3 regions of the Burkholderia humptydooensis genome follow, and region 2 is predicted to be linked to each of the others. Evidence: predicted binding sites of a transcription regulator. Region 2 holds the regulator's gene; each other region holds the start of a gene.
What was found. The regulator LexA, encoded in region 2, represses DNA repair genes until DNA is damaged. The targets are predictions, from matches to a motif close to ACTGTATNNNNATACAGT.
Positions count from the first base shown of each region.

Region 1 (9,452 bases), 1.4 Mb from region 2:
ACAGGCGCCGCGCGCGGCCGACGCATCCGGGCCAAGTCGGGTCCGGCCTGGCCGCCGCGCTCGCCGCTCCGTCACGCGCAGCACGCTGCAACAGGATTTCCCCAACCATGTCTCTTTTTTCTCTTCTCGGCGCGCTGGAGATCGGCCTCATCTTCAGCCTCGTCGCGCTCGGGGTGCTGATCTCGTTTCGCATCCTCAATTTTCCGGACCTGACCGTCGACGGCAGCTTTCCGCTCGGCGGCGCCGTCGCCGCGACGCTGATCGCCGCGGGCCACGATCCGTTCACGTCGACGCTCGCCGCGATCGCCGCGGGCGCGTGCGCGGGCTTCGTCACCGGCTGGCTGAACGTGCGGCTGAAGATCATGGATCTGCTCGCGAGCATCCTGATGATGATCGCGCTCTATTCGGTGAACCTGCGGATCATGGGCCGGCCGAACGTGCCGCTCATCACCGAGCCGACGCTCTTCACGGTGCTGCAGCTCGACTGGATGCCCGACTACGTGCTGCGGCCGGCGCTCCTTGCCGTCGTCGTCGTGATCGCGAAGCTCGGCCTCGACTGGTTCTTCTCGTCGCAGCTCGGGCTCGCGATGCGCGCGACGGGCGCGAATCCGCGAATGGCGCGCGCGCAGGGCATCGCGACGGGCCGCGCGACGCTCGCCGGCATGGCGCTGTCGAACGCGCTCGTCGCGCTCGCGGGCGCGCTTTTTGCGCAGACGCAGGGCGGCTCGGACATCTCGATGGGGATCGGCACGATCGTGATCGGGCTCGCCGCCGTGATCATCGGCGAGACGCTGCTGCCCGCGCGGCGGCTCTTTCTCACGACGCTCGCCGTCGTGCTCGGCGCGATCCTCTACCGTTTCTTCATCGCGCTCGCGCTCAACAGCGAGTTCGTCGGCCTGAAGGCGCAGGACCTGAACCTCGTGACGGCCGTGCTCGTGACGGTCGCGCTCGTGCTGCCCGCGACGCGCAAGAAACTGTTCGGCCGCAAGACGAGGGGGGCGTAAATGCTCTGCGCACAAGACCTGAAGCTCACGTTCAACCCCGGCACGCCGATCGAGACGCGCGCGCTGCGCGGGCTGTCGCTCGACATTCCGGACGGCCAGTTCGTCACGGTGATCGGCTCGAACGGCGCCGGGAAATCGACGTTCCTGAATTCGGTGAGCGGCGATCAGCCGGTCGATTCGGGACGGATCGCGATCGACGGCATCGACGTCACGCGCAAGCCGGCGTGGGATCGCGCGCCGCTCGTCGCGCGCGTGTTCCAGGACCCGATGGCGGGCACCTGTGAAGCGCTGACGATCGAGGAGAACATGTCGCTCGCGATGGCGCGCGGCGCGCGGCGCGGCTTTCTGCCGGCGCTGAACCGCGCGTCGCGCGAGCTGTTTCGCGACAGGCTGCGGCTGCTGAATCTCGGGCTCGAGAACCGGCTCACCGATCGCATCGGCCTGCTGTCGGGCGGACAGCGGCAGGCGGTGAGCCTGCTGATGGCGTCGCTGCGGCCGTCGCGCATCCTGCTGCTCGACGAGCACACGGCCGCGCTCGATCCGAAGACGGCCGCGTTCGTGCTGGAGCTGACCGCGCGGATCGTCGAGGAAAGCCGGCTGACGACGATGATGGTCACGCACAGCATGCGGCAGGCGCTCGATTACGGCGATCGCACGGTGATGCTGCATCAGGGGCAGGTGGTGCTCGACGTGTCCGGCGACGAGCGTCGCGGGCTCGACGTGCCCGATCTGCTGCAATTGTTCGAGAAGACGCGGCACGAGAAGCTCGACGACGACGCGTTGCTGCTCGGCTGACGGGCGGTTTCGGCGGCGGCTGCGGTTTCGGGGCGGTCGTTTCGGGATGCCGTGCCGGGACGGACGCTGCTTCGGCCGCTGGCCGAACGGGCGTGGTTCGTGATGTGCGCCGCGAACGCATTGCCATATGTTGTGCAAACATGCAGTAATCGGCTATGCGACGTCCGCTTCCTCCCTCTCCCTCGAATCGCTGCATCCGTCGCTCTGGACCTTTACTCTGGCGATGCATGGTTTGTGGCCCGATAGCATAGAAACGTTGCGACGCCTTGCTGCTGCATAGCGCGGCTTTGCCTGGTGGACATGTCAGGTCCGGCACTCGTACCAGCCCTTCGACTGATTGACGATGCGCACCACCAACAGCATGACCGGCACTTCGATCAGCACACCGACGACGGTGGCCAGCGCCGCACCGGAATGGAAACCGAACAGGCTGATTGCGGCCGCGACGGCCAGCTCGAAGAAGTTGGATGCGCCGATTAGTGCGGACGGGCACGCGATGTTGTGCTTCTCGCCCACGGCGCGATTGAGCCAGTAAGCGAGCGCCGAGTTGAAAAACACCTGAATCAGGATCGGCACCGCGAGCAGCGCGATCACCAGCGGCTGCTTCAGGATCGCTTCGCCCTGGAACGCAAACAGCAACACGAGTGTGGCCAGCAGCGCGGCGATCGACCACGGGCCGATCTTCGCCATCGCGGCATCGAATGCAGCCTGACCGTTCGCGAGCAGCCGCTTGCGCAGGATCTGCGCAATGATCACCGGGATAGCGATGTAAAGCACGACGGACGTGAGCAGCGTCGCCCACGGCACCGTGATTGCGGACATTCCCAGCAGCAGGCCGACCAGCGGCGCGAAGGCGATCACCATGATGCTGTCGTTCAGCGCGACCTGCGACAACGTGAACAGCGGATCGCCGCCCGTCAGTCGACTCCACACGAATACCATCGCCGTGCACGGTGCGGCGGCCAGCAAGATCAAGCCGGCGATGTAGCTGTCGAGCTGATCAGCGGGCAGCATCGGCGCGAACAGGTGGCGGATGAACAGCCAGCCGAGGAATGCCATCGAGAACGGTTTGACGAGCCAGTTCACGGCGAGCGTGACGCCGATGCCTTTCACGTGCTGGCGCACTTCATGCAGAGCGCCAAAGTCGACCTTGACCAGCATCGGGATGATCATCACCCAGATCAGCAGCCCGACCGGGAGATTGACCTGCGCATATTCCATCCGGCCGATCTGCTGGAACAGGCCGGACAGCACCTGGCCGAGCGCGATGCCGGCGACGATGCACAGCGCAACCCAGACGGTCAGATAGCGTTCGAAGAAATTGATGGAAGGCTTTGCGACGGCCTGGCCCGGCGGGGCGACATTGGACGCGTTCATTGGACAGGGGGCGGTCTTGAAGTCGTCGGCAGCCGCGTGTTTCGGCAGGCCGCCATGCGAATGTTCAGTTCTGCGAGATCTCGGTCAACGCTGTCTGGAGTTCGGTATTGCTCATGCGATCGAGCGGCAGCGCCAGCAACTGCAGCATGCGATAGCCGATTGCCTGGCGTGTGAGTTCGAACGCGAGGCGCTTGCCTTCGTCGCCACCCGCTGCATTCGACGGATCGGCGTAGCCCCAGTGCACTTTGACGGGGCTACCGGGCCAGTACGGGCACGTCTCGGCGGCCGCGCTATCGCACACCGTGATGACGACGCGCATTTCGGGCGCACTGTCCCCGACGAACTCGTCCCAGCTCTTGCTACGGTAGTCGCTCACGTCGATACCGGCGTTCGTCAGCGCCTCCAGCGCGAACGGATTGAGGCGACCGCTCGGCGCGCTGCCGGCGCTGTACGCTCGCACATCCTTGCCGAGCTTCGCTGCCCAGTGATTGAGCATCCCTTCCGACAGCACGCTGCGCGCCGAGTTGTGGGTGCAGAGGATCAGTACGTTCGTGGTCATGTCCGAGAATCCAGATTTGCTGTTGGCCGATTTCGCGCACCGATTTCTGCAGCGCGACGTTATCGAGTTTGGTGAGCGGCAATGACAGCAGCAGGTCGATCCGACGCTTCAACGTCAGCGCGGCGTCGTGCATGGCCTGCTGCTTCTGCTCGTCGGAGCCCTCGACATCGGCCGGGTCAGGCACGCCCCAGTGCGCGGTGATCGGTTGACCGGGCCAGATCGGGCAGACCTCGCCGGCGGCCTTCCCGCACACGGTGAAGACAAAATCGAGCATGGGCGCGCCAGGCGCCGCAAATTCATCCCGGCTCGTGCTTCGATACCCTTCGGTCGGCAATTGCCAACGTGCCAGCTCGCGCAGTGCGAACGGGTTCACCTCGCCTTTCGGATGACTGCCGGCCCGAGTAGGCAACGAAGCGCCCGTCGCCAAGCTGGCTCATCAAGCCTTCGGACAGGATCGATCGGGCGGAATTGCCGGTACAGATGAACAGCACGTTGTAGCGCTTGCCGCTCATGGTCGGACCTCAGCAGCAGGAAGATTTCACCGGCACGCCGATCGGCTTGCCGCGCGCGGGGGAACAGCAAGCAGAAGCGTCGGCGTTCGATTCAGCCGCCGGCGCGCTACGGGATTCACCGAAGGTTGGAACCTCGCCGAGCGTCTGGTATGTCTCCCAGGCAACGCCTTGCGGATCGACCGTCCAGTATTTGTCGGCACGCGCATAGCAGCACGCCGTGCCGATCTGCGCGTCGACGGGCAAGGACGCCGCGCTCAAACGCGCGTGCATTTCCGCAAGCTCGGTCTCGTTCTCGACCTGCATGCCGAGATGGTCGAGGCCCGGCACTGCGCCGCGCTGCGAGATCGCGAAATTGATGCGCGGGTCGTCGAGCATCCACTTGGCGTAGTCGTCCTTGACGACGGTCGGTTCGGCGGCGAACAGCGCCGAGTAGAAGCGAATGCTCTCGGCGAGATCGGCGACGCCGACGTGAACATGAAAGCATTTCATGATTGATGCTTCTTGGACGTCGAACAGGTGGCTGCCGGCGAGCAAGGGTTGCCGCCGCAGCAGTTCTCCGTGAGGTAGGCCAGCAGGCCATTCATCGTTTCGAAGCTCGCGCAGTAGAAGACGAAGCGGCCTTCCTGGCGGCTAGTGACGAGCTGCGCATGCGCCAACTCCTTCAAATGGAAGGAGAGCGACGATGGCGGCACATCTAGCAGCGTGGCAATCTGCCCGGCCGGCATGCCCTCCGGGCCCGCCTGCACAAGAGCACGGAAGATGGCGAGCCGGGACTCGTGCGCGAGTGCTGCGAGAGCGGCAATGGTTTGGTTCGTTTCCATTATTCGATAATAATGGAAATATCGAATATTGCGAAGGATCGACACACACTCGACCAGCGGGTTCGTCGACGCCCTCTGGCAATCCCGGAATCTTGCGTTAGAATAACTGTATATTTATACAGTATTTGATGAGAGTTCCCCCATGAATCGCACCGTTATTCAGCCCCTGCAGATGCGCGGCTCCGATGAACGGGCGCGTTCTATTGATGCGTTACTCGACAGAACCATGTATTCCGACTTGGGGGGAATAACGCTCTGGCGCGGCTCGCAGCTCGCGCGCGGCGGCCCGCGCACGGTCGATACCGGCTATGCGGCGCTGTCGGCCGAGTTGCCGGGGGGCGGCTGGCCGGTCGGCGGGCTCGTCGAGCTGCTCGTGCCGCACGCGGGCTGCGGCGAGATGCGCGTGCTCGCGCCCGCGCTCGCGGCGACGGGCAGCGCGCGGCGGCCGCTCGCGTTCGTCGCGCCGCCGCAGCCGCCGCACGCGTGCGCGCTCGCCGGCCTCGGCGTGCCGCTCGACGCGCTGCTGTGGCTGCGCGCGGACAGCGGCGCCAACGCGCTGTGGGCGGCCGAGCAGGCGCTCAAGACAGGCTGCTGCGGCGCGCTCCTGCTGTGGCAGCAGAACACGCGCGCCGAGGCGCTGCGCCGCCTGCATCTCGCCGCCGCCCGCGCGGGCGACACGCTGTTCGTGATGTTCCGGCCGCTCGCCGCCGCGCAGCAGCCGTCGCCCGCGGTGCTGCGCCTCGCGCTGCATCCGTCGCCGGGCGGGGTGTCGGTCGAGATCGTCAAGCGCCGCGGGTCGGCTTGCGGCGAGCCGCTTTCGCTCGAATTGCCGTCGCCCATCGTGGAGAGCCGCTATGCGCGTCTTGCTCGGCATCCATCTGCCGCGCCTGCCGCTCGACGTGTGCGCACCGCCGTCGCCTGACGGCGGCAACGGCTGTGCGGTGCTCGAGCAGGGCGTCGTGCTGATCGCCGATTCGGCCGCGCGCGCGCACGGCGTGCGCGTCGGCATGAAGCGCGGCGGCGTGCTGACGCTTGCGTCCGGCACGCGGCTCGTCGAGCGCGATCCGGCGCGCGAGGCCGACGCGCTGCGCGCGGTCGCGCTCGCGCTGCTGCGCTTCTCGCCGTGCGTCGCGCTCGACGACGAAGCGACGCTCGTCGTCGACGTCGGCGCGAGCCTGCGGCTGTTCGGCGGCCTGCCGTCGCTGTGCCGGCAGGTGCGCGCAACGCTCGCCACGCTCGGCTATGCGGCGCGTCTTGCCGCCGCGCCGACGGGGCGCGGCGCGTGGCTGCTCGCACGCGCGCCGGGCAAGCCGGGCGCGCGGCGGCGGATCGTGCGGGCGGCGTCGCTCGCGCGCGCGCTCGATGCGCTGCCGTGCGAGCTGCTGTCCGCCGCGCGCCCGTACGCCGGCTGGTTCGACGGCATCGGCTGCCGCACGCTCGCCGATCTGCGCCGCCTGCCGCGCGCGGGGCTCACGCGCCGCTGCGGTCCCGCGCTCGTCGCCGCGCTCGATCGCGCATATGGCGACGCCGTGGAGCCGCTCGCCTGGATGCCGGTGCCGCCCGTGTTCGACATGCGCCTCGAATTGCCGGAGCGTGTCGAATATGCGCAAGCCGTGCTATTCGTCGCGCGGCGGCTCGTCGTGCAACTGTGCGGCTGGCTCGCCGCGCGGCAGTTGTCGCTGTCGGCGATGGCGTTCGCGCTCGAGCACGAGCGCGGCCGCCAGGCGGTGCCGCCGACGCCGCTCGAACTCGCGTTCGCCGAGCCCGCGCGCGACGAGGCGCACTTCATGCGCGTCCTCGGCGAGCGGCTCGCGCGCGTCGCGCTGCCCGCCGCGGTGATCGCGGTGCGTCTGACGGCGACGCGCGTCGAATCGGTCGCGCCGCCCGCCGACGATCTGTTCCCCGAGCCGGGCGGCACCCGCGAGGCGCGCGCGCGGCTCGTCGAGCTCCTGACCGCGCGGCTCGGCGCGGACAACGTGCTGCGCGCGGCGCCCATCGCCGATCACCGGCCCGAGGCGGCGAACCGCTGGCTGCCGCTCGGCGCGCCGGCGGGCAAGCCGGCCGTGCCGGGCGTCGCGCCGCCGCGTCCCGCGTGGCTGCTCGCGCAGCCGCTGCCGCTCGTGATGCGCGAGAACCGGCCGTTCTACCGCACGCCGCTCAGGTTCGTGTCGTCGATCGAGCGGATCGAGGCCGGCTGGTTCGACGGCCAGCTCGTCGCGCGCGACTATCGCATCGCGCAGGACGGCGACGGCGCGTGCTACTGGGTCTACCAGGAGCGCGGCAGCGGCGCGGCGGGGCAATGCTGGTTCCTGCACGGCCTGTTCGGGTGAGCGGCATGGATTCGCCGTTCAAGAGCCTGCCCGATTACGCGGAGCTGTTCTGCCGGTCGAACTTCTCGTTCCTGCACGGCGCATCGTCGGCGGAAGAGCTCGTCGAGCGCGCAAAGAAGCAGGGCTATCGCGGCATCGCGATCACCGACGAATGCTCGCTCGCCGGGGCGCCGCGCATGCACGTCGCGGCGAAGGCGCAGGGGTTGCCGCTCGTCGTCGGCGCGTACTTCGACGTGACGCCGGACGACGTCGCGCCGGGCCGCGATCCGGGGCCCGGCACGTTCGGCCTCGTGCTGCTCGCGCAGAACCGGGAGGGCTACGGCAACCTCTCCGAGCTGATTTCGTGGCGGCGGATGGACGCGCCCAAAGGCACCTACCGGCTCACGCCGCGCATGCTCGCCGCGCCGCCGCCGCCGTTCGCGCATCTGCGCGGCGTGCCCGACTGCTTCGCGATTCTCGTGCCGACGTATCCGGCGCGCGCCGACGTGCTCGACGCGCAACTCGCGTGGTTCGACGCGCTGTTCGGCGAGCGCGCGCGGCTCGGGCTCGTCCAGTTGCAGCGCGCGCTCGACGGCGCGCATCGCGAGGAAGTCCGGGCGGCGGGCGAGCGGCGCGGGATGCGCCTCGTCGCGCTCGGCGACGTGACGATGCACATCCGCTCGTGCAAGCCGCTGCAGGACACGATGACGGCGATCAGGCTCGGGATGCCGATTGCCGAATGCGGCCATGCGCTCGCGCCGAACGCGGAGCAGCACTTGCGCACGCGCCAGCGGATCGCGCAGTTGTTTCCGGCCGACGCGGTCGCGCAGACGTGCCGGATGCTCGACGCATGCGCTTTCTCGCTCGACGAGCTGCGCTACGAATATCCGCATGAAATCGTTCCCGCAGGGCATACGCCGGCGAGCTATCTGGCGCAGGAAACCTGGGCGGGCGCGCGCGAGCGCTATCCCAGCGGCATGCCGGAAACGGTGCGAAAAAGAATCGAGTACGAACTCGCGCTGATCGCCGAGCTGAACTACGAGCCGTATTTCCTGACGGTCTACGACATCGTCCAATACGCGCGCAGCAAGAACATCCTGTGCCAGGGGCGCGGCTCGGCGGCGAACTCGGTCGTCTGCTATTGCCTGCACGTGACCGAGGTGGACCCCGAGCGCAGCACGCTGCTGTTCGAGCGCTTCATCAGCCGCGAGCGCGGCGAGCCGCCCGACATCGACGTCGACTTCGAGCATCAGCGCCGCGAGGAGGTCATCCAGTATCTCTACGAGAAATACGGCCACGACCGCGCGGCGCTCGCGGCGGCCGTATCGACCTATCGCCCGCGCGGCGCGCTGCGCGAGACCGGCAAGGCGCTCGGCGTCGATCCGATGCTCGTCGAGCGGGTCGCGAAGGCGCATCGCTGGTTCGACGGCAGCCGCGATCTGCTCGCGCGCTTCGAGTCGGTCGGGCTCGATCCGGACACGCCGCTCATTGGCGCGTGGGCCGAACTCGCCGCGCGGCTGCTGAACTTTCCGCGCCACCTGTCGCAGCACTCGGGCGGCTTCGTGGTGAGCCGCGGCAAGCTCACGCGGCTCGTGCCGGTCGAGAACGCGGCGATGGAGGGGCGGCGCGTGATCCAGTGGGACAAGGACGATCTGGAGGCGCTCGGGCTGATGAAGGTCGACGTGCTCGCGCTCGGCATGCTGTCCGCGCTGCATCGCGCGTTCGACATGGTCACGGCGTGGCGCGGCGCGCGGGATGGCAAGCCGTTCGGAATGGCGCACATCGAGCAGGGCGACGTGAAGACGTACGACATGATTTGCCGCGCGGACACGGTCGGCGTGTTCCAGATCGAGTCGCGCGCGCAGATGTCGATGCTGCCGCGCCTGCGGCCGCGCAACTATTACGATCTCGTGATCGAGGTCGCGATCGTGCGGCCGGGGCCGATCCAGGGCGGCGCGGTGCATCCGTACCTGAAGCGGCGGCAAGGGCTCGAGCCCGTCACGTATCCGAAGGCCGATCTGAAGGAGGCGCTCGAGCGCACGCGCGGCGTGCCGATCTTCCAGGAGCAGGTGATG
Region 1 is NZ_CP013380.1:3,672,165-3,681,616, reverse strand. It holds gene AQ610_RS16365 (ABC transporter permease) at 108-1,004, shown strand; gene AQ610_RS16360 (ABC transporter ATP-binding protein) at 1,005-1,799, shown strand; gene arsB (ACR3 family arsenite efflux transporter) at 2,103-3,176, opposite strand; gene AQ610_RS16350 (arsenate reductase ArsC) at 3,241-3,735, opposite strand; partial or broken gene AQ610_RS33875 (arsenate reductase ArsC) at 3,755-4,247, opposite strand; gene AQ610_RS16345 (ArsI/CadI family heavy metal resistance metalloenzyme) at 4,257-4,736, opposite strand; gene AQ610_RS16340 (ArsR/SmtB family transcription factor) at 4,733-5,068, opposite strand; gene imuA (translesion DNA synthesis-associated protein ImuA) at 5,295-5,990, shown strand; gene AQ610_RS16330 (Y-family DNA polymerase) at 5,923-7,398, shown strand; gene AQ610_RS16325 (error-prone DNA polymerase) at 7,404-9,452, shown strand, end outside.
Region 1: a site for LexA is predicted at 5,174-5,191, ahead of imuA (translesion DNA synthesis-associated protein ImuA). Genes of this name have one in related genera too.

Region 2 (9,452 bases):
GTGTCGATGCCGAACACGGCCTGCTTCGCCGCGTACTGGTCGGCGGTCGCGAGCACGCGGCCGTCCTTGAGCATCGGCTTGATCGCGTTGATGTTGTCGTAGCCGACGACGTACACCTTGCCCTGGCGGCCCGCCGCGCGCACCGCGGACACGGCGCCGATCGCCATGTTGTCGTTGCCGCAGAGGAGCGCCTTCAGGTTCGGGTATTCGTTGAGCATCGCGGACGCGACCGCATTGCCCTTGTCGATCTCCCATTCGCCCGACTGCACCGACACGACCTTCGCGCCCGCCGCCTTCATCGCGTCCTGGAAGCCTGCGGTGCGCTGCTGTGCGTTGGTGGTCGTCGGCACGCCCTCGACGATGCCGACCTGGTCGCCCGCCTTCAGCCGCTTCGCAAGGTGGTCGCCGACCATCCGCGCGCCCTTGCGGTTGTCCGGGCCGACGAACGGCACGTTCAGGCTCTTCGACTTGAGCACGTCCGGATCGAGCCGGTTGTCGATGTTGACGACGACGATGCCCGCGTCGACGGCCTTCTTGACGACGGGCACGAGCGCCTTCGAATCGGCGGGCGCGAGCACGATCGCGTCGACCTTCGACACGATCATCTGCTCGACGATGCGGATCTGGCTCGCGGTGTCCGTTTCGTCCTTGATGCCGTTCGTGACGAGATCGAACTGGCTCGCGTTGTGTTTCTGGTATTCCTTCGCGCCGTTCTCCATCGTGAGGAAGAACTCGTTGGCGAGCGACTTCATCACGAGGGCGACCTTCGGTTTGTGCGCGGTCTCGGCGCGCGCGACCGAGAACGGTCCGGCAGCGGCGACGGCGACGCAAACGGCCGCGGCGGCTAGCACGCGGCGGCGGAGGCTGACATCCATGCGACTCTCCTGGCAGTGGTTGTGGTCCCGGACGGATCGAGTGTCGTTTTCACGACGAGCAAACGTTTGCTCAGACCAAACCGACAAGGCGTTTCAAGCATCTGCGCCACGAAGGGAATACGTCGGAAGAGACTGCCTGCGTACGGTCGGCCGCGCAAACTGCGCATCCCGGTCCTTTTTCTTGATATCGGGAGCGCCTATCGTCAGCCTTTTCTTCGCATTACGCAACGCCGATTCGGGCATTTAAGGGTTTGTGCGGAGCCGACCCGGACAGGAAAACGACAGTCGGCGCGGCCCCGCCGCCGCCCGCGCCCGGCGCTCAGGCCGCCGCTTCCCGCAATTGCCCGGCGATCTCGCTTTCGGACAGATGCGGCGCGAACATCTCGATCAACCGGTACGCGTACGCGCGCAGGAACGCGCCGCGCCGCAGGCCGACGCGCGTCGTGCTCGCTTCGAACAGGTGCTGCGTGTCGAGCGCGACGAGCCCCGTGTCCCGCTGCGCGTCATACGCCATCGCGGCGACGACGCCGATCCCCATCCCGAGCTCGACGTAGGTCTTGATCACGTCCGCGTCGATCGCCGTCAGCACGACGTCCGGCACCGCGCCCGCATTCGCGAACGCCTGGTCGATGTGCGAGCGGCCGGTGAAGTCCTGGTCGTACGTGATGATCGGATACTCGGCGATGTCGTCGAGCGACACGTTCTCGCGGCCGACGAGCGGATGCCCCTTCGGCACGACGACGACGTGATGCCACGAATAGCACGGGAACGTGGCGATGTCCGGATAGCGGTCGAGCGCCTCGGTCGAGATGCCGAGATCCGCCTCGCCGTTCAGGATCATCTGCGCGATCTGCTGTGGGCTGCCCTGGCGCAGCGCGAGATGCACCTTCGGATAGACCTCCGTGAACTGGCGGACCACCTTCGGCAGCGCGTAGCGCGCCTGCGTATGCGTCGTCGCGACGACGAGGTGGCCGCTGTCCTGATCCGCGAACTGGCGCGCGACGCGGCGCAGGTTCTCCGCGTCGAGCAGCATCCGCTCGATCAGTTGATGGACCGCCTTGCCGGGCTCGGTCAGCCCCGTCAGGCGCTTGCCGCGGCGGATGAAGATGTCCACGCCGAGCTCGTCCTCCAGATCCTTGATCTGCTTCGACACGCCCGACTGCGACGTGTACAGCACGTTCGCGACCTCCGTCAGGTTCATGTTCTGCCGCACCGCTTCGCGCACGAAGCGCAACTGTTGGAAATTCATGGGTAGCCTCTCGGGCGATGTCCTTGTTGGTCTGTGAAATCCGCATGCGCGAAGCGCTCGCCGGCCCGCCGTCAGCGCACCGGAAACACGCGTACCGCGCGCGGCACGACGGTCAGCGCGTCGCCGACGTCGAGCGCGAGCGCGCGCCACGCGTTGCGATCGAGCTCCGCCTCGAGCACGCCGCCCGTGCGCGCGGCGAGTTCGACGCGCACCGAGCCGCCGAGCGGCACGACGCGCCGCACGTCGGCCGCGATGCCGTCCGCGCGCGCGAGCGGCGCGACGAGCTCGAGATCGTGCGGGCGCACGTACGCGCGCGCCGGGCCCGCGAAATCGGCATCGACGGCGATCGCCTGCGCCGCGCCGTGCGCGACGAAGCCCTGGCCGCTCACGGTGCCGTCGAGCCGGTTCGCCGCGCCGAGGAACTCGTAGACGAACGCGCTTCGCGGATGATCGTAGACGTCCTGCGGGCTGCCGACCTGCTCGATGCGGCCGTGATTGAGCACGACGATCCGGTCGGCCACCTCGAGCGCCTCCTCCTGATCGTGCGTGACGAAGATCGTCGAGATGTGCAGATCGTCGTGCAGCCGGCGCAGCCAGCCGCGCAGCTCCTTGCGCACCTTCGCGTCGAGCGCGCCGAACGGCTCGTCGAGCAGCAGCACTTTCGGCTCGACGGCGAGCGCGCGCGCGAGCGCGATCCGCTGCCGCTGGCCGCCCGACAGCTCGGACGGATAGCGCTGCGCGAGCCAGTCGAGCTGCACGAGCGACAGCAGCTCATGCACCTTCGCGCGGATCGCGGCTTCGCTCGGCCGCTCGCGGCGCGGCTTCACGCGCAGCCCGAACGCGACGTTCTCGAACACCGTCATGTGCCGGAAGAGCGCGTAATGCTGGAACACGAAGCCGACCTGCCGCTCGCGCGCGCCGACCGACGCGACGTCGAGCCCCTGCAGCACGACCTGCCCCGAATCCGCGTGCTCGAGGCCCGCGATCACGCGCAACAGCGTCGTCTTGCCGCAGCCGGAGGGGCCGAGGAGCGCGACGAGCTCGCCCGCGGGGAAATCGAGCGTGACGTCGTCGAGCGCGGTGAAGTCGCCGAACCGCTTGTGCAGATTACGAACGGTGATGCCCATCTGGTTTGCCTCTTTACGAAATCGACGAAGTGACGGCGGCGCCCGGGTGCGCGGCGGCGGCGGGCGCGCCGTCGCGGCCGTCCCCGAGTTCGGCGGACAGCCGCCGCTCGGCGAAGAGCTTGAGCGCGAGCGTGACGAGCGCGAGCAGCGCGAGCACCGACGCCACCGCGAACGCGGCCGCGAAGTTGTACTCGTTGTAGAGAATCTCGACGTGCAGCGGCATCGTGTCTGTCTGGCCGCGGATGTGGCCGGACACGACCGACACCGCGCCGAACTCGCCCATCGCGCGCGCGTTGCAGAGAATCACGCCGTACAGCAGGCCCCACTTCACGTTCGGCAGCGTAACGCGCCTGAATATCTGCCAGCCGGACGCGCCGAGCACGCGCGCGGCCTCTTCCTCGTCGGAGCCCTGCGCCTGCATCAGCGGAATCAGCTCGCGCGCGACGAACGGGAACGTGACGAAGATCGTCGCGAGCACGATGCCCGGCACGGCGAAGATGATCTGCACGTCGTGCGCCTGCAGCCACGGGCCGAGCCAGCCCTGCGCGCCGAACAGCAGCACGTAGACGAGGCCCGAGATCACGGGCGACACCGAGAACGGCAGGTCGATGAGCGTCGTCAGCAGCGCGCGGCCCTTGAACTCGAACTTCGCGATCGCCCACGACGCGCACACGCCGAACACGAGATTGAGCGGCACGGCGATCGCGGCGACGGTCAGCGTGAGCGTGATCGCCGACCACGCATCCGGATCGGCGAGCGATTCGAGATAGAAATCGACGCCCTTGCGCAGCGCCTCGAAGAACACTGCGGCGAGCGGCACGACGAGAAAGAGCGCGAGGAACGCGAGCGCCGCGCCCGTGAGCAGCCAGCGCACCGCGCGCGGCTCGCTGACGGGATCGAGGCGGCGCGCTCGCGCTGGCGCGCCGGCGGCGCGGCGGGAGTCGAGGCTTGCGTCGCGGCCGGCATCGGCGCGCGCGGCGGCCGCGCGGGATCGAACGGTATCGTGGCTCATTGCGCGCCTCCGAGTGCCGTCGCCGCGTGCGCCGCCGGCGCCGGGCCGCTCGCGCCGCGGCTCGTGCGGCGCTGCAGATACCACTGCAGCGTGTTGATGAGGAGCAGCATCACGAACGACACGACGAGCATCACGACGGCGAGCGCGGTCGCGCCTGCGTAGTCGTACTGCTCGAGCTTCGTGATGATGAGGAGCGACGTGATTTCCGACTTCATCGGCACGTTGCCGGCGATGAAGATCACCGAGCCGTATTCGCCGAGCGCGCGCGCGAACGCGAGCGCGAAGCCCGTCAGCAGCGCGGGCGTCACGGCGGGCAGCACGACGCGGCGGAACGTGAGCCAGCGCGGCGCGCCGAGGCACGCGGCCGCCTCCTCCTGCTCGCGCTCGAAGTCCTCGAGCACGGGCTGCACGGTGCGCACGACGAACGGCAGGCCGATGAACGTCAGCGCGACGAGCACGCCGAGCGGCGTGAACGCGATCTTGACGCCGAGCGGCGCGAGGTGGCCGCCGATCCAGCCGTTCTGCGCGTAGACGGCCGCGAGCGAGATGCCCGCGACCGACGTCGGCAGCGCGAACGGCAAATCGACGATCGCGTCGACGAGCCGCTTGAGCGGAAACGTGTAGCGCACCAGCACCCACGCGACGAGAAAGCCGAACACCGCGTTGACGAGCGCGCCGCCCAGCGCGGCCGCGAACGTCAGCCGGTACGACGCGAGCACGCGCGGCGACGTCGTCGCGGCGACGAACTGGTCCCACGTGAGCGTGGCCGTCTTCAGAAAGGTGGCGGCGAGCGGAATCAGCACCACGAGGCTCAGGTAGGCCAGCGTGATGCCGAGCGTCACGCCGAATCCGGGCAGCGCGCTCGGCTTGCGGAAGGTGAACGTCGTCATGCGGAATGCTCTTCCAGGGTGATGCACATGGGTCCAACGGCTCGGCGGACGCGCTGCAACGCGCGTCCGCCGGCCCGATATCGTGTTGTCGCGAAACGGCGCGCCCGTGCGGCGCGCCGCCCGCCCTCGCTCATTGCGGCTTGTAGATCGAATCGAACACGCCGCCGTCGGCGAAATGCGTCTTCTGCGCGTGGGTCCAGCCGCCGAACGTGTCGTCGACCGTGTACAGCTTCAGCTTCGGGAACTGCTTCGTGAGCGCCGCCGGCACGTCCTTCGAGCGCGGCCGGTAGTAGTTGCGCGCGGCAATCTCCTGCCCTTCCTTGCTGTACAGGAAATTCAGGTACGCGTCGGCGAGCTTGCGCGTGCCCTTCTTGTCGACGACCTTGTCGACGACCGCCACGGGCGGCTCCGCGAGAATGCTCGCGGACGGCACGACGATCTCGAACTTGTCGGCGCCGAATTCCTTGATCGACAGGAACGCCTCGTTCTCCCACGCGATCAGCACGTCGCCGATGCCGCGCTGCACGAAGCTCGTCGTCGCGCCGCGCGCGCCCGAATCGAGCACGCCCGCATTCTTGTACAGCTTCGTGACGAAATCCTTCGCCGTCTGCGCGCTGCCGCCCGGCTTGTGCTGCGCGTACGCCCACGCGGCGAGGTAGTTCCAGCGCGCGCCGCCCGAGGTCTTCGGGTTCGGCGTGACGATCGACACGCCCGGCTTCACGAGGTCGTCCCAGTCCTTGATCCCCTTCGGATTGCCCTTGCGCACGAGAAACACGATCGTCGACGTGTATGGCGACGCGTTGTCCGGCAGGCGCTTCTGCCAGTCCTTGTCGATGAGGCCCTTGTTCGCGAGCGCGTCGATGTCATACGCGAGCGCGAGCGTGACCACGTCGGCCTGCAGGCCGTCGAGCACCGAGCGCGCCTGCGCGCCCGAGCCGCCGTGCGACTGCTTGAAGTTCACCGTCTCGCCCGTCTTCGCCTTCCACGCCTTGCCGAACGCCTGATTGACGTCCTGGTAGAGCTCGCGCGTCGGGTCGTACGAGACGTTCAGGAACGTCGTTTCCGCGAGCGCCGGCGTGAGCGCGCCAAGCGCCGCCGCCGCGCCGAGCGCGAATGATGCGATGAGACGGCGCGCGCCGCCTGCCAGCCCCGTGTTGCGCTTGACCATCCGTTGTTCTCCAAATGCGTGGGTCGTTCGTTGCGGTTTGTTTGCGATGCCGGGCCAGTCTAACGAACAGGTTTCATCATTAAAAATAATCGTTCCTCATTTTTTAATACTCAAAAGTGGTAAGGGGCGCCCAATCGACGACTATCGCGTCCGAAGCGCCGCTTCGACGCAGCCGGATCGCGGCGGAATCGCCGCGATAGCGCCGAACTTCAAGTAACGCTTGAATTTCCCGCGATACTGTATAAAAATACAGCTCACTGTCTATCCATACAGTCATGCCATGATCAAACTCACCGCCCGCCAGCAGCAAGTGTTCGACTTGATTCGTCGCGCGATCGAGCGCTCGGGCTTTCCTCCGACGCGCGCGGAAATCGCCGCCGAGCTGGGCTTCAGCTCGCCGAACGCGGCCGAGGAGCACTTGCGGGCGCTCGCGCGCAAGGGCGTGATCGAACTGGCGGCGGGCGCGTCGCGCGGCATCCGCCTGCTCGGCATCGACGATGCGCCGCATCAGCTAACGCTGCCGCACGCGGCGCTGATGCAGTTGTCGCTGCCGCTCGTCGGCCGTGTCGCGGCGGGCAGCCCGATCCTCGCGCAGGAACACATCTCGCAGCACTACGCTTGCGATCCCGCGCTCTTCTCGAGCAAGCCGGATTACCTGCTGAAGGTGCGCGGCCTGTCGATGCGCGACGCCGGCATCCTCGACGGCGATCTGCTCGCCGTGCAGAAGCGCACCGAGGCGAAGGACGGCCAGATCATCGTCGCGCGGCTCGGCGACGACGTCACGGTCAAGCGCCTGAAGCGCCGGCCGGGCGGCATCGAGCTGATCGCCGAGAACCCCGACTACGAGAACATCTTCGTGAAGGCCGGCAGCGCGGAATTCGCGCTCGAAGGCATCGCCGTCGGGCTGATCCGCCCGGGCGAGTTCTGACCGCCTTTCGGCCAGCCGCGGCCCCGCCCGTCTATCCGCCATTCGACTGGATCTGGAGAACCTCATGGAACGCCTCGCCCGCCTGCTGCCCTTCCGCCAATTCGGCCGTCTGCGCCATCTGCGCGGTCGCACGCCGTGCGCGCCGCTCGTCGCCGCTCATTCGCGCGACAATGCGAACGCCCAGCCGTCGCTGCTGCCGTCCGCGCTCCCGGCGTTCGCACGTGTGTCGCTGAACGGCTCGCTCCATCATGCGGAGCCCGCGCGGCGTGCGCCGGTTCGCGTCTATCACGGGCCGTCGCGATTCATCATGGTCGGCACGGTCGACGCGATCTGCCGAATGATCGATCGATGCATCGCCGAGGAACGTTCGCTGACGCAGCAAGGTCTGTAACGGACCAGGGCCCGTTCGTTTCGTCGGGGGAGACCGCTTGAATTCCACTGCACGCCTGCGAGGGCGTTTCCTGAAGCCGGCGTCGGTCGTCGTGGCGCTGATCGTCGCCGCTGCCGCGGTGGTGTATGCGTACGCGTCGCCTTATCTCGCGCTCAGGCAGATGAGGCAGGCAATCGACGCGCGCGACGCGCAGGCGATCAGCGCCTATGTCGATTTCCCCGCGCTGCGGATCAGCCTGAAGCAGCAACTGACCGATGAATTGATGCGGCGCATCGACGCGCAAAAGCGCGACAACCCGCTCGCGATCATCGGCGCGATGATCGGCTCGGCGCTCGTTGGCCCGCTGGTCGACGCCTATGCGACGCCTGAAGGCGTCGCCGCGCTGATGAGCGGCCTGCCGCCGCGCGCGCGGCCCGGACAACGGCCGCCCGAGTTGAATCGGCCCGGCGATCAAGCGGCCAGCCAGGCCGTGACGGCCTCAGCCGGCGCAGGCGCGCCGCCGGGCAGCGCAGGCAACGCCGACGCGGCGCGCAGCCCGTCTCCTGCGGCAAGCGGCGCGGCGGCGCAAACCGCATCGGCGCCCGCGCCCGATATGCCGGCCGCCGCGTCGGGCTCGCCGTCCGGCCCATCGCCGCAAACAAGCGCCGGCTATCGAAGCTTCGACGAATTCGTCGTCACGTATCGCCGCGACGACGGCAGCGCGCGTTATGCTGCGGTCTTTCGTCGCAGCGGGGTCTTGGGCTGGAAATTGTCGGCAGTCGATTTACACGACGATTGAATCCGACTCGGGGCGCGAGCGTGTCGGCCGCGCGCGATCTGACGGCGACTTGCGCCGCGCATCAAAGCAAACCGCTACAAACCGCCGCGCGAAGCAAACGGCCACGCGGCAAACCGCCGGGATACCCGCCCGCGGGCCCTTCACTGAGAACGGGCCGGAACCGGCGCGGGCCGTTTACCCGATCGAGCCAATCCCGAGCGTCAGCGGCCAAGAAGAACCGCCAACGCCGGCCCCGACCGCTCGGCCGCCCCCTCGATCCGTCAATTCCTGTTCGCCCACCGCCGCGCCGGCGGCTCGTCAGTGTCCGGTCGTCGCGGCCGCGTCCTTCGCGCTTTCCGCTTTCTGCTCGGCAGGCGACGAACACGCCACCAGAATGCTGCACGACACGCGGTCGAGCAGTTGCGTACTGCCGGAGCCCATCCACCACCGCGACAAGCCGCTGCGGCAACGATGGCCGACCACGACGAGATCGACGTTCAGCTTCGTCGCGAGATTCGCGATCTCGTCGATCGGATAACCGAACGCGAAATGCCCCTGCGCGTGCACGCCACGCTCGGTCAGCCAGTCGACGCCCTCTTGCAGGATCTCCCGCGCGGTTTCCTCGAAGCGGCTGCACGCGACGTCGGTCAGCAGGCCGGCGCTTTGCGCAATGCTCGAGCGCATGTCGACGACCGACAGCAGGTGCGTCTCCGCCTTCAGATCGAGCGCCAGATCGGCGCCGCATCGCAACGCCTTGCGGCCTTCGAGCGTGCCGTCGTAGCACAGCAGAATCTTCTTGTAGCTAGCCATTTCGGCCTCCCCAATGCGCGACTCGCGCACGGATTCATCATGCTGCGCCGCAATTCCAGATGCAAGCGCTGGAAAACGCTGATTCGCGTTGCACCGCGAAAGCGCGATGATGCGACGCAGGAAGCAGCGACATCTGCGCCGGGACAATGCAAACGCGCTGAAGCGATACGGCCGATGCACTAGAATGGCCCGTTCGTGTCGCACGATTCCAATTGAAAGTCACTTGCCCATGTCTGTCGCACCGA
Region 2 is NZ_CP013380.1:2,289,290-2,298,741, forward strand. It holds gene AQ610_RS10285 (sugar ABC transporter substrate-binding protein) at 1-875, opposite strand, end outside; gene AQ610_RS10290 (CysB family HTH-type transcriptional regulator) at 1,195-2,124, opposite strand; gene AQ610_RS10295 (sulfate/molybdate ABC transporter ATP-binding protein) at 2,196-3,251, opposite strand; gene cysW (sulfate ABC transporter permease subunit CysW) at 3,265-4,263, opposite strand; gene cysT (sulfate ABC transporter permease subunit CysT) at 4,260-5,153, opposite strand; gene AQ610_RS10310 (sulfate ABC transporter substrate-binding protein) at 5,284-6,321, opposite strand; gene AQ610_RS38100 (hypothetical protein) at 6,425-6,598, opposite strand; gene lexA (transcriptional repressor LexA) at 6,602-7,249, shown strand; gene AQ610_RS10320 (hypothetical protein) at 7,314-7,640, shown strand; gene AQ610_RS10325 (DUF2939 domain-containing protein) at 7,678-8,418, shown strand; gene AQ610_RS10330 (universal stress protein) at 8,716-9,207, opposite strand; gene nodI (nodulation factor ABC transporter ATP-binding protein NodI) at 9,437-9,452, shown strand, end outside.

Region 3 (9,452 bases), 1.1 Mb from region 2:
CGTTGTGCTAGATAGTATTCACTGCTCTCGTTTTCAGTGCGTCCGGTAGGGGATAAATTTATCGCCAGCCCCGCGTGCCCGTGGACCGCCTCGAGCATCGCAGCCACTGCCAGGAAGAGTTTTACGAATGCGTCGGGATCTTGGCGGACGAACGGACTAGGCAAACTGAAAACGGCAACATCCAGCCCGCGTGTACCGAGGTCAGCCTGGAACTTCTCAAGACAGAACGTCGTGAATTCGAAATATGAGGCATCGCGCGCTGACTCCCCGCCGACATAGCACGCGTCGAATCCTTCGTTTTCTCCCGTTCGTTTTTCGAGAGCCCGGAGGGACGGCGCCTTCGCAAATCTCAATGCGCGTTTGCCGTTGAACCAGAGCCATGTGACGGGATTGCTGTCTTGGCCTTCAATGGCTCCGCGAGCAAGCGCGATGTATGCGTCGAAGGCGGCCGCAATCGCTTGTCGTTTAGCGCTCGTGTAGCCGCCTTTGAAGTAGAGCGCCGCGCGTACTGTGAGCGCAGCCCCAATGCCATCGTGCGCGTATCGAGGTTCAAGCAACGCGTAAGGCAACATGCCCACCTTCGAAAGCTCCTGGGCGCGCTGTAAAAGCTCGTTCGTCATCGTCATATCTGGACCGCTGGTTATGGCACTGGAATCGGACTAGGTGGCATCGGAGGGGGAGTCCCATGCATATAACTGCCGAATCCCGAACCGAGTACATCGTCGAGGTCCGAAGTGGTTACGCGACTCGTAGACGGTGTTGGCTTTGTTGCGCCCCTATCTGAACAGCCGCAATCCGAGGGTTCCATCACCGCGACTTTGCTCGAATCTCCGGCGATTCTCGCATAAGCCTCCTGCTGCTTATTGTCGCGGCGATCCGGCGGAAATTTGATTTCGACGACGCTTTTAATGTTGTCTTGGGTTGGCGGTAACGATGGATCGTTGACAATCACAACATCGGGCCGTCGAATGCTTCCGACCCCAGGCGTGTATCCGCCTAGACCCCCAGGCCAGTATTTTTGAATCCAGCCCGGCAGGTAATCGTGTGCCTTTGTGGATATTCCTGAATCCATGATCGGCGCAGGCGGGTCACGGGACATGTCGTAATTAATTTCGGCCTTGTACGGGCTCTGATGGTCGCCGATTGCATCGGCTGCTTTCAGTCGGCCGCTAACACATTGCTGCTTCAACCTTTGTCCATCGACGCCAATCGTCGGCATAGCGTTGCATTTGCAGATAACCGCGCAAAGCGCTTGCCGATCCTGTGCGTCGAGCGCGTTGCGCCGCAAGCGCACCTGATTCGTCCGTCCGTCGCCTTGGCTCGTCGCGCCGGACCCGCCCCCTTGCGCATAGTCGGTCATGCAGAACTCGCGCCGGAACGCCCGAAGGTCAGCGATGCAGCCCGCCCTGTTTCAAGCCAGTTGGTATATCCGTTCTCGTCGGTCGTTCCCGTGATGGTGCTGCCGTCGCTGCCGGTAACGGTATACGGGTGGTTGGCGACAGGCTTCCCAGTGTCGTCGTCTAGAACCTGGAAACGCCCGCGGTGCGGGCCGGATTGGTCAGCGCTTGCCTGTTGGGCTACTACGCTGCGGCCGCCGCCGATCGGGTCTCCCGCACCGGAGGTTGGCGATGCCGTTGCGCTGCTCTGCGATGCGATGAGCGTCGCGCCGCACGCCGTCATGTCGCCGTCAGATGCTACCGGGCGGCCGTTGAACGTCATGTGCAAGTCAGCTTTGATCTTGACGATCGGATAGACGCCGCCGCAGCGTGGACATGAAACCATGTCGCCGAGCAACGCCAACGGTTTCCCGTCGTCGGTATTTGTGGGGTCACACGCGAGCACGCGGCCGCCGTGAGAGGTTGTGTCGCCTTCCCGAATGAACGCGAATCCCATGCAGAACTCCTCAGACGAAATCTGCGGCGACTGTAGCACGCGCTGTCGATGTGTAACTACCCTGTCAGAGTTGGCGGGACGAGGGGGAAAAGTAGTAACAGCGAATGAGAGGCGCGGCGCTGACGCGTTTCACTGCGTCTGAAAGAATTACAGTGAAATTACAGTTTGGATGAGCTTGGATAGCCCTGATTGACCTTGGTTAGCCTTGATTTTGCAGATTGCGAGTTGCGCAAGGCATTGATTTTTAAGGGGGCGCTGATAAAACTCCGAAGGCAGTGCTCGAGGGCGAGGGGCGGGAGGGCCTAAAGCAAGGTACCGGCATACAGCGGCATGCGTGACGCGCTGGGCGGTGGCCCAAAGAGCGTCTCGGCATCTCAACAGATACGCATGTGAGGGGCAGGATATTAGACGCTGTCTAATATCAACGCCGCGGCGGCAAAGAAAAAGGGCTTAGCATCGTTGCTAAGCCCTTGAATTTGTTGGTGGCGAATCAGGGACTCGAACCCCGGACCTGCGGATTATGATTCCGTCGCTCTAACCGACTGAGCTAATTCGCCAACAGAAAATAAATTATGGAGGTTGGCCCAGGGCGTGTCAAGCCCTTTTTGTCGACCTCCTCAAAAAAGTGGAGGGTGTCGCGGCGAGGGCGGGCGCGCTTCGTCATCGTCCGGCCGCGTCCCGCCACTTCACGACGGCACCACCCGCGCCGTGGCCCGCCCTTCCTCAATCCTGCGCGTAAATATTCGAATCCTTGGTTTCCTTCACGAACAGCAGCCCGATCACGAACGTGACGAGCGCGACGCCGATCGGATACCAGAGCCCCGAATAGATGTCGCCATTCGCCGCGACGATCGCGAACGCGGTCGCCGGCAGGAAGCCGCCGAACCAGCCGTTGCCGATGTGATACGGCAGCGACATCGACGTATAGCGGATTCGCGTCGGGAACATCTCGACCAGCATCGCCGCGATCGGCCCGTACACCATCGTCACGTAGATCACGAGAATCGCGAGGATCACCGTCGTCATCGGCCAGTTGAGCTGCGCCGGATCGGCCTTCGCCGGATAGCCCGCCGCCTTCAGCGTCGACGCGAGCGTTTTGTCGAACGCCTTCGCCTTGTCCTTCGCGTCGGCGGCCTTGCCGTCGTACGTGTCGATCGCCGAGTCGCCGATCTTGATCTTCGCGAGCGTGCCAGGCGGCGCGGTGACGTTTTCGTAGTTGAGGCCCGCCTTCGCGAGCGCGCTCTTCGCGATGTCGCACGACGACGTGAACTTCGCGGTGCCCACCGGGTTGAACTGGAACGAGCATTCGCCCGGATTCGCGATCACCGTGATCGGCGCTTTCTGCGTCGCCGCCTCCAGTGCCGGATTCGCGAAGTGCGTAAGCGCCTTGAAGAGCGGGAAGTAGGTGAGCGCGGCGATCAGGCAGCCGGCGAGGATGATCGGCTTGCGACCGATCCTGTCCGACAGCGAGCCGAAGAACACGAAGAACGGCGTGCCGATCAGGAGCGCGAGCGCAATCAGGATGTTCGCGCTCGCGCCGTCGACCTTCAGCGTCTGCGTGAGGAAGAAGAGCGCATAGAACTGACCCGTGTACCAGACGACCGCTTGGCCAGCCGTCAGCCCGACGAGCGCGAGAATCACGATCTTCAGGTTCTTCCACTGGCCGAACGCTTCCTTGATCGGCGCCTTCGACGTCTTGCCTTCGGCCTTGATCCGCAGGAACACCGGCGATTCGTTCAACTGCAGCCGGATCCACACGGACACGGCGAGCAGCAGGATCGACGCGACGAACGGCACGCGCCAACCCCAGGTGCCGAACGCTTCCTCGCCGATCGCGGTGCGCACGCCGAGGATCACGAGGAGCGACAGGAAGAGGCCGAGCGTCGCGGTCGTCTGGATCCACGCCGTGTAGAAGCCGCGGCGATGCCCGGGCGCGTGCTCGGCGACGTAGGTCGCCGCGCCGCCGTACTCGCCGCCGAGCGCGAGGCCTTGCAGCAGCCGCATCGCGATGAAGATCACGGGCGCGGCGATGCCGATCGACGTGTAGCCCGGCAGGAAGCCGACGACGAAGGTCGAGATCCCCATGATCACGATCGTGATGAGGAACGTGTGCTTGCGGCCGACGAGATCGCCGAGGCGGCCGAACACGATCGCGCCGAACGGCCGGACCGCGAAGCCCGCCGCGAAGCCGAGCAGCGTGAAGATGAACGCCGCGGTCGGATTGACGCCGGAAAAGAAGCTCTTGCTGATGTAGGCCGCGAGCGAGCCGGCCAGGTAGAAATCGTACCACTCGAACACGGTGCCGAGCGACGATGCGAAGATCACGCGCTTTTCGTCGCCCGTCATCGGCGCGTGCGCAATTTGTCCGCCAACCGTTGCCATGAATGTCTCCAATTTTGATATGGGGTCGCGCGTCCTCTCGGGAGGGCGGCTCCGAGTCGATTATTGGAGGGCAAACTTACGGCGCACTGACTCGCCGCGTCAAAATCGCGCGCCGGCAATTTGTGCATTACATCTTGGTTTGTCTTTCATCTTCTTTTAACTTGCTGTCAAGTTTCGATACTGTGCCTCTGGTGAGAGGCGGGCGGCGGCTTCGCTTAGGGTTATTCCGGGGCCTCGCGCCGTAAGCCGACGCTCACGCGCACGAGCGTGCCCGCGAGGCGCGGCGACGTCTGATACACGTTGTCGCCGATCGTCAGCGTGCCGCCGTGCTGCGCGACGATCTCGCGGACGATCGCAAGGCCGAGCCCGCTGCCGTCGCCTTCGCGGCCGAGTATCCGGTAGAAGCGCTCGACGACGCGTTCGCGCTCGCTTGCCGGAATGCCGGGGCCCGTATCCTCGACTTCGAGATGCACGACGCGCGCCGCGCGATCGGCGCGCACGCGCACGGTGATGCGGCCGCCCGCCGGCGTGTAGCGGATCGCGTTGTCGATCAGGTTGCCGAGCATCTCGCGCAGCATCACCGGATGCCCGTCGATGCGAAGCGGCTCCGAGTCGGCGTCCGGGCCTTCGTAGCCGAGGTCCATCTGCTTCGCGAGCGCGGCCTGCACCCAGTCGCGCACGGCCTGTCGCGCGAGCGTCGCGATCTCGACGGGCTCGAACGTGAGCCCCGTCGCGCGGTTTTCCGCGCGCGCGAGCGCGAGCAGTTGCGTGACGAGCCGCGCCGCCTGCTCGGAGCTCGTCGCGATCTGCTCGAGCGAGCGCGCGACGTCGTTCGGCACCTCGTGGCGCAGCGCGAATTCGGCCTGCGTGCGCAGGCCCGCGAGCGGCGTCTTCATCTGGTGCGCGGCATCGGCGATGAAGCGCTTTTGCAGCGTGATGTTCTGCTCGAGGCGCGCGAGCAGATCGTTGAACGACGTGACGAGCGGCTCGATCTCGGGCGGCGCGCGCCGCGCCTCGACGGGCGACAGGTCGTCCGGGCGCCGGCCGCGGATGTGCGCCTGCAGCGCGGTGAGCGGCGCGAGCCCGCGCGACAGCCCGAACCAGACGAGCAGGATCGCGAGCGGCAGGATCACGAATTGCGGCAGGATCACGCCCTTGATGATGTCGTTCGCAAGCGCGTTGCGCTTGTCGAGCGTTTCGCCGATCTGCACGAGCACGGGCTGCGAGCCCGTCGCGCCCGGCAGCGCGACGGTCGTGTACGCGACGCGCACGTCGTTGCCGCGCAGCAGATCGTCGCGGAACACGACGACGCCGGGCGGCGGCCGGTCGTCGTCGCGCGGCAGCGGCAGGTCGGCTTCGCCCGCGACGAGCTCGCCGCGCGTGCCGAGCACCTGGAAGTAGAGGCTGTCGACGTTGTCGGCGCGCAGGAAGTCGAGCGTCGCCTGCGGCAGCCTCAGCTCGGCGACGCCGTTGACCGGCGTGATCTGCCGCGCGAGTACGTATGCGTCGGTCTCGAGCGCGCGATCGAACGGGCCGTTCGCGATCGTTTTCGCGACGAGATAGGTGACGGCGATGCTCATCGGCCACAGCAGGAGGAGCGGCGCGAGCATCCAGTCGAGAATCTCGCCGAACAGCGAGCGGGGGCGGGGGCCTTCGGCGGCGTCGGTTTCGTCCGGCGGCGCGAACGGGTTCTCGTAACGCGCGTCGCGCGCGGCGTCCGTATCGGGCGCCGCGGCAGCCGCGCGTCGCGCGGCGTGGACGGAACGGACTGGCGTGGCCATCGGCCGCTCGCTCGTCGACGGCGCTAGCGCAGCGGCTGGCTCGCGGCGGTTTCGGCCGGTTGCGGCGCGGCGGCGTTCGGCGCGTCGCTCGCGGGCGCGGCTTTCTCGAGGCAGTAGCCGAGGCCGCGCACGGTCGTGATCCGCACGCCGCTCGGCTCGATCTTCTTGCGCAGCCGGTGGACGTAGACCTCGATCGCGTTGTTGCTGACTTCCTCGCCCCATTCGCACAGATGGTCGACGAGCTGCTCCTTCGACACGAGCCGGCCGATGCGCTGCAGCAGCACTTCGAGCAGGCCGAGCTCGCGCGCGGACAGGTCGAGCACGCGGCCGTTCGCATATGCGATCCGGCCGACCTGGTCGAACGACAGCGAGCCGTGCCGCACGACGGTCGGCCCGCCGCCCGCGCCGCGCCGCGTCAGCGCGCGCACGCGCGCTTCGAGCTCGTTGAGCGCGAACGGCTTCGCCATGTAGTCATCGGCGCCGAGGTCGAGCCCCTTCACGCGCTCGTCGACGCTGTCGGCGGCCGTCAGGATCAGCACGGGCAGGTTCGAATTGCGCGCGCGCAGGCGGCGCAGCACGTCGAGGCCGGACATCCTGGGCAGGCCGAGATCGAGGATCAGCAGGTCGAAAGTCTGCATCGACAAGGCCGTGTCGGCCTCGACGCCGTTCCTCACGTGGTCGACGGCATAGCCCGATTGGCGGAGCGACCGGGTGAGGCCGTCCGCGAGTATGCTGTCGTCTTCGGCGATGAGAATTCGCATGATGCGCAACCGATTGCCGCTCCGCGGCAATGACGCTGCGCGCGGCTGTCTCCGAAATATGCGGCGATGCCTGCCTGCAACGCGGGCTTGCATAAACCACTGTTTTTTTATACAGTGTCTGCATTCGCGCACCTAACGGCTTGCTGGCCGTGTCGAAGCCGGTGCGTCCGTATCAGACGCTGCTCATCATAGCAAAGGACGATTCATGGAAGAAAGCAAGAAAGGCTCCGGGCTGACTGCAGAGAAGAGCAAGGCGCTTGCTGCCGCGCTCGCGCAGATCGAGAAGCAGTTCGGCAAAGGGTCGATCATGCGGCTCGGCGACGGCGAGGCAGTCGAGGATATCCAGGTGGTGTCCACGGGCTCGCTCGGTCTCGATATCGCGCTCGGCGTCGGCGGCCTGCCGCGCGGCCGTGTGGTCGAAATCTACGGGCCGGAATCGTCCGGCAAGACGACGCTCACGCTGCAGGTGGTCGCCGAGATGCAGAAGCTGGGCGGCACTGCGGCGTTCATCGACGCGGAGCACGCACTCGACGTCCAGTATGCGTCGAAGCTCGGCGTGAACGTGCCGGAGCTGCTGATCTCGCAGCCGGACACGGGCGAGCAGGCGCTCGAAATCGTCGACGCGCTGGTCCGCTCGGGCTCGATCGACATGATCGTCATCGACTCGGTCGCGGCGCTCGTGCCGAAGGCCGAAATCGAAGGCGAGATGGGCGACGCGCTGCCCGGCCTGCAGGCCCGCCTGATGTCCCAGGCGCTGCGCAAGCTGACGGGCTCGATCAAGCGCACGAACTGCCTCGTGATCTTCATCAACCAGATCCGGATGAAGATCGGCGTGATGTTCGGCAACCCGGAAACCACGACGGGCGGCAACGCGCTCAAGTTCTATTCGTCGGTGCGTCTCGATATCCGCCGGATCGGCTCGATCAAGAAGAACGACGAGGTGATCGGCAACGAAACGCGCGTGAAGGTCGTCAAGAACAAGGTGTCGCCGCCGTTCCGCGAAGCGATCTTCGACATCCTGTACGGCGAAGGCATCTCGCGCCAGGGCGAGATCATCGATCTCGGCGTCCAGGCGAAGATCGTCGACAAGGCGGGCGCGTGGTACAGCTATAACGGCGAGAAGATCGGCCAGGGCAAGGACAACGCGCGCGAATTCCTGCGCGAGAATCCGGAAATCGCGCGCGATATCGAGAATCGCATTCGCGAGTCGCTCGGTGTCGCCGCGATGCCGCAGGGCGCCGATTCCGCAGCCGAGATCATGGACGAAGAGGGGTAATGCGCAAGAACCGGCAGGGCGCGGATTCGCAGCAGACAGCGCGCGGTGCGCGGGCGGTGTCCGCCGGCGAGCCTCACGCCGAATGCGAAACGCGCACGACGGTTTCGGGCGAAGGGCGGCCGTCTGGCCGCCCGGCAGCGAGGGCATCCGGCGATGCCCTCGTTTCGTTTCGGCGATCGGTTGCGTCCGAATCGGATGAGCCGTTCGATCCATATGAATCGTTCGATGCGCACGATGACGCGCGGCAGCGTGCGCCGGTGGGTGTTTCGTCCGCCGCGGCGCGGGGGGCGGTTGCCGGCGACGTCTATACGCGCACGAGCCAGGCCGGGCCCCGGTCGCGGCGGCGCGCATCGCCTTTCCATTCCGATGCGTCCACGTCGGATGTGAATGATGCGGAACGCTCGTCGGCATCGCAACGTCCGGCACGCACGCTGAAAGGGCGTGCGGTCGCCTATCTGTCGCGCCGCGAATACAGTCGCGCGGAGCTCGCGCGCAAGCTCGCGCCGTATGCCGACGAAAGCGACGATATCGAATCGCTGCTCGACGCGCTCGAGCGGGAAAACTGGCTGTCCGATTCGCGGTTCGCCGAAAGTCTCGTGCATCGGCGCGCGTCGCGCGTCGGTTCGGCGCGCATCGTCAGCGAACTGAAGCGCCACGCGGTGGGCGACGCGCTCGTCGAGTCCGTTGGCTCGCGGCTGCGCGAGAGCGAGTTCGAGCGCGCGCAGGCGGTCTGGCGCAAGAAGTTCGGCACGGCACCGCAAACGCCGGCGGAACGCGCGAAGCAGGCGCGTTTTCTCGCGATGCGCGGTTTTTCGAGTGCGACGATCGCGAAGCTGCTGAAAGGCGATGTCGACGAATTCGGTGGCGATTGAGCGGGGCGAGTCCACTTCGCTGATTCGTTTTCGCTGATTCGTTTTCGCGGGCTCTCGCGGGCTCTCGTCTCCGGCCTGACATCGAGCCGGTGTGGGAATTTCGCAAGAATGTCCTGCAACGGCCGGGCGAGCGGCCACGATGCCTTGCCGATTGCAGGCCCCGTCCAATCCCCCCAAAACCCTCGAAACCCCGCACGGGGCCAGACCGGGCCGGTGTGGACGATATGCTAGAATCGCCGAGTTTCCTCTTCGGCTTCACTTTCCGCATGCCGCTACCCGAGCCCGTCCCCCGACAGTTGCGCCATCGCCGCGCAATTCGAGCGGAAGCCTACGAGCGCGCCGACGGCTTGTGGGACATCGAAGCCTGCCTGACCGATCACAAGCCTCGCGACGTGACGCTTGCGTCGAGCGTCAGGCCGAACGGCCTGCCGATCCACGAACTCTGGCTGCGCGTGACGATCGATCGGGAGCTGAATATCGTCGACGC
Region 3 is NZ_CP013380.1:3,408,179-3,417,630, reverse strand. It holds gene AQ610_RS15280 (type VI immunity family protein) at 1-626, opposite strand, end outside; gene AQ610_RS33750 (VRR-NUC domain-containing protein) at 641-1,360, opposite strand; gene AQ610_RS15275 (PAAR domain-containing protein) at 1,357-1,893, opposite strand; tRNA gene AQ610_RS15270 (tRNA-Met) at 2,374-2,450, opposite strand; gene AQ610_RS15265 (MFS transporter) at 2,617-4,275, opposite strand; gene AQ610_RS15260 (sensor histidine kinase N-terminal domain-containing protein) at 4,497-6,056, opposite strand; gene AQ610_RS15255 (response regulator transcription factor) at 6,080-6,817, opposite strand; gene recA (recombinase RecA) at 7,023-8,093, shown strand; gene recX (recombination regulator RecX) at 8,093-8,965, shown strand; gene AQ610_RS15240 (DUF2889 domain-containing protein) at 9,232-9,452, shown strand, end outside.
Region 3: a site for LexA is predicted at 6,916-6,933, ahead of recA (recombinase RecA). Genes of this name have one in related genera too.